Regions from separate parts of the Streptomyces sp. NPDC059785 genome, predicted to be linked through region 2. Evidence: riboswitches for the same ligand, from Rfam matches in the RefSeq annotation. Region 2 holds a riboswitch; the other holds the start of a gene.

Region 1 (4,299 bases), on a different contig from region 2:
CGTGACGCGCCGGCTTCCCCGGTGCGTGTGGCTCGTACCCTACGGCCTGGCGCGTACTCGACGCTCGGCCGTCCGTGCGGCGAGGCGGCCTGTCCGCTCCCATCCCGTTACGTCATGCTCTGTCCATGATCGGTATGAGGAGTACGACGGTCGGCCGAACGGTCCGGAACCGGTCGGCGCCGGTGACCTACGGGCTGATCGCCGTCTGCTGCCTGGTCTTCGTGATCGGGCCGGCGGCGGGGCTGAATCCGGCCTACGGCACGGGGGACGGTCTGCTCGCCGCCCAGCAGGCCTATTTCCGCCGCTGGGGCGTCGTGCCCGAGCAGCTCCTCGGCGGCGATCCGCGCGCCGCCCTCGGCCCCGTGACCGCGCTCTTCATCCACGGGAGCTGGCTCCACCTCCTGGGCAACATGCTGTTCTTCTGCGTCTTCGGGGTGATGGCCGAGGAGCGCATGGGCCACGTCGAGTTCGCCCTGTTCTACGTGGGCTGCGGGTGCCTCGCCCTGCTGGCCTACGCGGTCGCCAACGCGGGGTCCGTACAGACCCTGGTCGGCGCCTCCGGGGCGATCTCCGCGGTACTCGGCGCGTTCCTCTACCTGTTCCCCGGCGCCCGGGTGACCAGTCTCTTCCCGTTCCTCTTCTTCCTGCCGCTGCGCCTGCCGGCCTGGGTGGTGCTGCCCTTCTGGGTGGCCCTCCAGTGGCTGGCCGCGGGCCGCGACGACCAGGGCCCCGGGGTCGCCCATCTGGCCCACCTGGTGGGCTTCTCCCTCGGCTTCCTCTACGCGTGGGTGCGCTTCGGGCGTGCGGCTAGAGTGAAAACGCCAGCAATCACCGCGGCGCAACCGTCAGCCGAAAGCCCAGCGCCCGCCCCCGAGGGAGAGAACCAGCCGTGATCACCGCGATCGTGCTCATCAAGACCAGCGTGGACCGGATCCCGGAGATCGCCGAGTCGATCGCCGCGCTGGACAGCGTCAGCGAGGTCTTCTCCGTCACCGGCACCTACGACCTGATCGCGATGGTCCGGGTCAGGGCGCACGACGACCTCGCGGAGATCATCCCCGGGAAGATCAGCAAGATCCCGGGCGTCGAGGCCACGGACACCCACGTCGCGTTCCGTACGTACTCCCAGCACGACCTGGAGGCGGCGTTCGCGATCGGCCTCGACTCCTGAACACCGCCTCCACGGGGCGCCGACCGCGCCCCTGACCGCCGTCACACGGCCGGAACGCACCGCCCGTTCTCGGTGCGGTACCGCCACCGCGCCCCGTCGCTCACCAGCTCCCGCACGGCCCGCACGAAGCGCTCCACGTGCTCGTCCGGGGTGCCGGCGCCGAAGCTGACACGGATCGCGTTCAGGGACTTCTCGCCGGGTGCCGCCTCGGGGGCGCCGCACTCGCCCTGGGTCCCCGGGTCGCTGCCGAGCAGGGTGCGCACCAGCGGGTGGGCGCAGAAGAGACCGTCGCGCACCCCGATGCCGTACTCGGCCGAGAGCGCCGCCGCGAAGTGCGAGCTGTTCCAGCCCTCCACCACGAAGGACAGGACGCCGACCCGCGGGGCGTCGTCGCCGAACAGCGACAGCACCCTGACCTCGGGCACCTCGGCGAGACCCGCGCGGACCCGCTCGATCAGCTGCCGCTCGCGGGCGACCAGATTGCCGAAACCGGCCTCGGTCAGCGCCTTGCAGGCGGAGGCGATCGAGTAGGCGCCGATCACGTTGGGCGAGCCGGCCTCGTGCCGGGCGGCGCTTTCGTGCCACTCCACGTCCACCCCGCCGTCGGCGCGCCGGGAGACCGTACGGCTGGCGCCGCCGCCCGCGAGGTAGGGCTCGGCCGCGGTCAGCCAGTCGGCGCGGCCGGCGAGGACGCCGGAGCCGAACGGGGCGTACAGCTTGTGCCCGGAGAAGGCGACCCAGTCGACGTCGAGGTCGCCGATGTCGACCGGGTGGTGCGGGGCGAGCTGGGCGGCGTCCAGGACGATGCGGGCGCCGTGCGCGTGGGCGGCGGCGGCCAGTTCGCGCACCGGCCACAGCTCGCCGGTGACGTTCGAGGCGCCGGTGACGCAGACCAGCGCGGGGCCGTGGGGGTCGCGGGCGGCGAGGGCGCGCTCCAGGCTCGCGACGGCCTCGTCCGGGGTCCGCGGGGCGTCCAGGTACGTCACGCGGGCGTCCCGCCAGGGCAGCAGCGAGGCGTGGTGCTCGGTCTCGAAGACGAAGACCTCGCAGCCGGCCGGGAGCGCCCCGGCGAGGAGGTTGAGGGAGTCGGTGGTCGAGCGGGTGAAGACCACCTGGTCGCCCTCGCGGCAGCCGAGGAACTCCGCGACCGTCGCCCGCGCGTTCTCGAAGAGGTCGGTGGAGAGCTGCGAGAGGTACCCGGCACCGCGGTGCACGCTGCCGTAGTACGGGGCGTACGCGGCCACGTCGTCCCAGACGCGCTTCAGGGCCGGGGCGCTGGCGGCGTAGTCGAGCGCCGCGTAGGTGACCTCGCCGCCGGTGACGAGCGGTACGGCGACATCACCGCCCAGAACGGGCAGCGGGGCACAGACGGAACGGTCGGCGGCAACGGCGGAGACAGACATGGCGCACTCCTGTGAGAGTCAAGGCGCAGGCACCGCGCGAGCGGACGCCCCGGGAAGACGGGAAAGGGGCGGCTCGGCGCGGAGGAAGCGGTGAAAGGTGAAAGGGGTTCGCGGAGGCGGGGCTCTACGCCCTATCGCATTCGCTTGCTCACAGAAGGCTCCCTCGAACGACCAGGACCCCTGGTACTGCGCTTTCGGAGAAAGCGGGCGAGGGGTCCGCGCTTGCCGTAGACCTCGCTGCCTACGGCCTGGTCTTCACCCGGGGCACCCCGCCACGGACGGAGGGTTGCCGGACAGCCGGCCGGGGCCTGATGGCTGTCGCTCATGACCTGGTACAGCATCCTGCCACAGGATCTTGACGACGCAAGGCGCAGTCCGGATCCCGGACTGCGCCTTGCGTCACACGCGCCCCCGAAGGGGCGCTGTGTCGATGTGCGGCTCCGCCGCGTGGGCGCGACCAGCCACGACGGACTCGCAGTCGGCACACGGTCTCCCAGCGGAGCGCTCACGCGTTGCTGGCCGCCACCCAGCGCTCCAGAGCACGCTTCGCGGCGCCCGAGTCGATGGCCTCGGCGGCCCGCGCCATCCCGGCGCCGATCCGCTCCGCCAGCGGCCCGTCCCCCGCCTCCAGGGCGACCAGGGCCGCCGCCGAGTTGAGCAGCACCGCGTCCCGTACGGGGCCCGTCTCGCCGTCCAGGAGCCGGCGGGCCACGTCCGCGTTGTAGGACGCGTCCGCGCCGCGCAGGGCCTCCACGGGGGCCAGTGCGATGCCGGCGTCGCGCGGATCGAAGCGCTCCTCGCGCACCTCGCCGTCGCGGACCACCCAGACCCGGGAGGTCGCCGTGGTGGTCAGCTCGTCGAGGCCGTCGTCGCCGCGGAAGACCAGCGAGGAGTGGCCGCGCTCGGCGAAGACGCCCGCCACGATGGGCGCCATGCGCGCGTCGGCGACGCCCACCGCCTGCGCCTTCACGCGCGCGGGGTTGGTGAGCGGGCCGAGGAAGTTGAAGGTCGTACGGATGCCCAACTGCCCGCGGGCGGCGGCCACATGGCGCAGCGCCGGGTGGAACTTCACCGCGAAGCAGAAGGTGATCCCGGCCTCCTCGGCGACCTCGGCGACCCGCCGCGGGGTCAGCTCCAGATTGACGCCGAGCTTCTCCAGGACGTCCGAGGCGCCCGAGGCCGAAGAAGCCGCCCGGTTGCCGTGCTTGACGACCTTGGCGCCCGTACCGGCCACGACGATCGCGGACATGGTGGAGATGTTGACCGTCTTCGCCCCGTCGCCGCCGGTGCCGACGATGTCGACGGTCTCCCCCGGCACCTCGATGACGTTGGCGTGCTCGTACATCGTGCGGACGAGCCCGGAGATCTCCTCGACGGTCTCGCCCTTGGCGCGCAGCGCGACCGCGAAGCCGGCGATCTGGGCGTCCGTCGCCTCGCCGCGCATGATGCGGTCCATGGCCCAGGCCGTGTCGTCCGCGCTCTGGTCGCGGCCGTCGAGCAGGCCGTTCAGCACCACGGGCCAGGAACGGCCCGCCGCGATGTCGCCTCCAGCGGGGGTCACAGCACTCATATGCCGCTCCTGGGTTCGTAGGCACGTACGGGCCGGACGCGGCCGTACACATGTTGCGGGGTCCACCCTATCCAGGCCATGGGACGGCAAAGAGCCCCGTCCATGCACTGGACGGGGCTCTCGCCGTGGCGATCGTGGCGATCAGAGTGGAACGG
Region 2 (4,299 bases):
GCCCCGCCGACGAGGGCGTCGCAGCAGGCCGTGAAGGCGCCCGCCCAGCGGTGGGTGAGGAAGCCGAGGCGGTCGGCGCCGAGCATGCCGCGCAGGACCTGCTCGGCGATGTCGTCGGGCAGCATCCGGAAGTACTCCACGGGCGCCCACGGGGTGTGCGAGAAGTGGCCGATGCGCAGGTCGGGGCGGAGTTCGCGGAGCATTCCGGGGACCAGGGTCAGGTGGTAGTCCTGGACCAGGACCGAGGCGCCGGGGGCCGCGCCCTCGGCGAGCGCCTCGGCGAAGGCTCTGTTGTACGCCTCGTAGGCGGCCCACTGACGGCGGAACTCCGCGTCGAAGACCGGCTCCACCGGCGTCTGGTACAGCATGTGGTGGACGAACCACAGCACCGAGTTCGCGATGCCGTTGTACGCGTCCGCGTGGACCGCGGCGTCGATGTCCAGCATCCGCACGCCGTCCTCGCCGACCCCGCGCCGCACCGCCTCGCGGTCCCCGTCGCCGAGCGCCGCGCAGACCCACAGCGCGCCCGCGTCGGGCCCGATCGCCGACAGCCCGGACACCAGCCCGCCGCCGCCGCGCCTGGCCTGCAACGAGCCGTCCTCGCGCAGCGAGTAGGAGACCGGGCCGCGGTTGGACGCGACGAGAATCTGGTGGGAGTCCCGCGTGGATGCCATACGCCTGAACCTAGCCCGGCTCGGAAACGCATAAACGTACGGGCGGCGTACGGACGGTGCGTATACAACGGCCGGATTTTGTTACGGACCGTTTACCGCTACGCGACTCTGCGTGAGCGGTACTCGGCGATCTCCGCCATCGGCGGGCGCTCCTCCGTATCCACCGAATGGGTGAACGGGGTGAAGCCGTGCTCACCTCTTTCGAACTGTGTCAGGGCCGGCCTGATCAGGTGTCCGCGGGCCAGCCGGAGCTGCGCCGTGCGGTAGATCGCGGCGGCCATCCGGCCCAGTGCCTGCCCGTCCTGGTGCCGGTGCCTGCGCACTCCGACGTCGACCTGGGCCAGCGCGTCCAGGCCCACCAGGTGCAGCGCGTCGACGAGCATGCCCAGCTCCACGCCGTAGCCGACGGGGAACGGGAGCTGTTCGAGGAGGGAGCGGCGGGCCGCGTACTCGCCGCCGAGCGGCTGCACGAAGCCCGCGAGCTGCGGCCAGTGCATGTTCAGCAGCGGGCGCGCCATCAGCTCGGTGACCCGCCCGCCCTGGCCCGGCGCGGAGCCGAGCGGCCGGTCGTACATCGCCTTGACGAGGTCCACGCCCGGGTCGGTGAGCAGCGGGCCGACGATCCCGGAGACGAAGTCCGAGGAGAACTCCCTGAGGTCGGCGTCGACGAAGCAGACGATGTCACCGCTGGTCACCAGCAGGGACCGCCACAGCACCTCGCCCTTGCCGGGCACGGCCGGGATGCGGGGCAGGATCTCGTCGCGGTGCACCACCCGGGCGCCCGCCGCGGCGGCCACCTCGGAGGTGCGGTCCGTCGAGCCCGAGTCGATCACCACGATCTCGTCGACGAGCGGCGTCCGGCGCATCAGGTCCCGGCGGACGGCGGCGACGATGTCGCCGACGGTCTCCTCCTCGTTGAGCGCGGGCAGGACGACGCTGACCGTCGACCCGGTGGTGCGTTTGGCGGCGACGAGCTTGTGGAGCGGTCGGTCGGTCACGTTCCAGGAGCGGGTGCTCAGCCAGCGCTCGACTTCTTCCAGCACAGTCTGCGGCTCCTCACTGTCTGATCGCACGGCCTGCGGGCCATGTGATCCATCTCGCGGTTCGGACGACTATCTCAACTGTCCTGGCCTTCGGTTACAGTCTTGAACAACGCGGATGACCATCGCATGTCCTGGTCGTCGGCCGTTTCGAGATCAACAACTGCGACTCACAATCGAACACCGCTCATCCAGAGGGGCAGAGGGATACGGCCCGATGAAGCCCCGGCAACCCTCCAGCCGTCTCTTGTCACATCGATGTGGCGAGGCTCACGGCTAGGGAAGGTGCCAAATCCGTCTCACGGCGAGATGCGTCGTGAGGAAGATGAGGAGAAAGGGCCTCGCCTCCATGGCTGCGCAGACAGATGCAAGCACCACGAACTCCGTGACCACCCCGGAGTCGCCCGCCGCGAACACCGTCGACCTCGGTCCCGCCACCGCCCTCTCCTGCCGCGAGTGCGGACACCGCGTGCCGCTCGGCCCGGTCTTCGCCTGCGAGGAGTGTTTCGGCCCGCTGGAGATCGCCTACGACTTCTCGGGCTACGACGCCGAGGAGCTGCGCAAGCGCATCGAAGCGGGCCCCGCCAACATCTGGCGCTACGCGCCCCTGCTGCCCGTCCCGGCCGACGTCGCCGAGAAGCCGAACATCAACCCGGGCTGGACCAAGCTCGTCAAGGCCGACAACCTCGCCCGCGAGCTGGGCGTGACCGGCGGGCTGTACGTGAAGGACGACTCCGGCAACCCGACGCACTCCTTCAAGGACCGGGTCGTCGCCCAGGCTCTGGAGGCGGCGCGCGCCTTCGGCTTCACCACCCTGTCGTGCTCCTCCACCGGCAACCTGGCCGGCGCCGTCGGCGCCGCCGCCGCCCGCGCCGGCTTCCGCTCCTGCGTGTTCATCCCGCACGACCTGGAGCAGGGCAAGGTCGTCATGGCCGCGATCTACGGCGGCGAGCTCGTCGGCATCGAGGGCAACTACGACGACGTGAACCGCTTCTGTTCCGAGCTGATCGGCGACTCGGCCGGCGAGGGCTGGGGCTTCGTCAACGTCAACCTGCGGCCGTACTACGCGGAGGGCTCGAAGACCCTCGCGTACGAGATCTGCGAGCAGCTCGGCTGGCGGCTGCCGGACCAGCTCGTCGTCCCGATCGCCTCCGGCTCGCAGCTCACGAAGATCGACAAGGGGCTCAAGGAGCTCATCGCGCTCGGCCTCGTCGAGGACAAGCCCTACAAAATCTTCGGTGCGCAGGCCGAGGGCTGCTCGCCGGTGTCCGTCGCCTACAAGGCGGGCCACGACGTCGTACGGCCGCAGAAGCCGGACACCATCGCCAAGTCCCTCGCCATCGGCAACCCGGCCGACGGGCCGTACGTGCTCGACATCGCGCGCCGCACGGGCGGCGCCGTGGAGGATGTGAACGACGGGCAGATCGTCGACGCGATCAAGCTGCTCGCCCGGACCGAGGGCATCTTCGCCGAGACGGCGGGCGGAGTGACCGTGGGTGTGACGCGGAAGCTGATCGAGAACGGTCTCCTCGACCCGGCCCTGACGACCGTCGTCCTCAACACCGGTGACGGCCTCAAGACCCTGGACGCGGTGGCGGGCACCGGCCTCACCGCGACCATCCGCCCGACCCTGGACTCCTTCCGAGAGGCTGGCCTCGCATCATGAGCGTCAACGTCCGCATCCCGACCATCCTGCGCACCTACACCGGCGGCAAGGCCGAGGTCCCGGCCGAGGGCGCGACCCTCGCCGAGGTCATCGCCGACCTGGAGAAGAACCACACGGGCATCGCCGCCCGGGTCCTGGACGACCAGGGCAAGCTGCGCCGCTTCGTCAACGTGTACGTCAACGACGACGACGTCCGCTTCGAGCAGGGCCTCGAGACGGCCACGCCGGACGGCGCGGGCGTCTCGATCATCCCGGCCGTCGCCGGCGGCTGACCGCCGAAAATCGGCTCGAACCGGCTGAGCGCCCGGTTCGATCAGTCGAATCACCGTGAGTTCATCGAATCGCCCTCTCCGTGAGAGAAACGGAGGGGGCGATTCTGCATGGTTGAGCGCGGTACAGTTGGGGAAGCTGCTTCGATTTCCATGCCGGGCGCATATGAAAACCGATCCTTCGCCCGACAAGAAGCAGCCAAAGTGCCTGACGCTTTTGAGCCCTATATGGCTTTTATGAGGCCCGACTTGCCCAGAATATGTGTGAATTCTCCACATATTCCCGATCGGGCATGCCCAGAATTCTCGTCCGATTGACCTGTTGCAGACGGCAGTTGGACAGATACATTCAGCCGCGGTCGACGCGTTCCGGCGCACACCCCCAACCGTTGGGGGGTGAGGTCTGACCCGGGTCCGCGAAGTGCGGTCCTGTGCAAGGGCCAGTAATAGGGGAGTTAGGCATGGCTCAGGGCACCGTCAAGTGGTTCAACGCGGAGAAGGGGTACGGCTTCATCGCGGTCGACGGTGGTGCGGATGTATTCGTCCACTACAGCGCGATTCAGATGGACGGCTACCGCACCCTGGAAGAAGGTCAGCGAGTCGAGTTCGAGATCTCGCAGGGCCAGAAGGGTCCGCAGGCGGACATGGTC

The links. A riboswitch is a leader RNA that binds a small molecule or an ion and turns the genes downstream of it on or off. The one in region 2 is predicted to bind S-adenosylmethionine.
Region 1: another riboswitch for S-adenosylmethionine. It lies ahead of ACFV6E_RS25720 (aminotransferase class V-fold PLP-dependent enzyme); the one in region 2 lies ahead of thrC (threonine synthase).

Annotation. Positions count from the first base shown of each region.
Region 1 is NZ_JBHWHV010000036.1:75,627-79,925, reverse strand. Features, by position in the region: gene ACFV6E_RS25730 (rhomboid family intramembrane serine protease) at 126-893, shown strand; gene ACFV6E_RS25725 (Lrp/AsnC family transcriptional regulator) at 890-1,171, shown strand; gene ACFV6E_RS25720 (aminotransferase class V-fold PLP-dependent enzyme) at 1,213-2,574, opposite strand; SAM riboswitch class IV at 2,788-2,904, opposite strand; gene trpD (anthranilate phosphoribosyltransferase) at 3,080-4,144, opposite strand.
Region 2 is NZ_JBHWHV010000010.1:147,958-152,256, forward strand. Features, by position in the region: gene ACFV6E_RS10665 (trehalose-6-phosphate synthase) at 1-674, opposite strand, end outside; gene ACFV6E_RS10670 (glucosyl-3-phosphoglycerate synthase) at 773-1,717, opposite strand; SAM riboswitch class I at 1,899-2,046, shown strand; gene thrC (threonine synthase) at 2,064-3,380, shown strand; gene ACFV6E_RS10680 (MoaD/ThiS family protein) at 3,377-3,652, shown strand; gene ACFV6E_RS10685 (cold-shock protein) at 4,111-4,299, shown strand, end outside.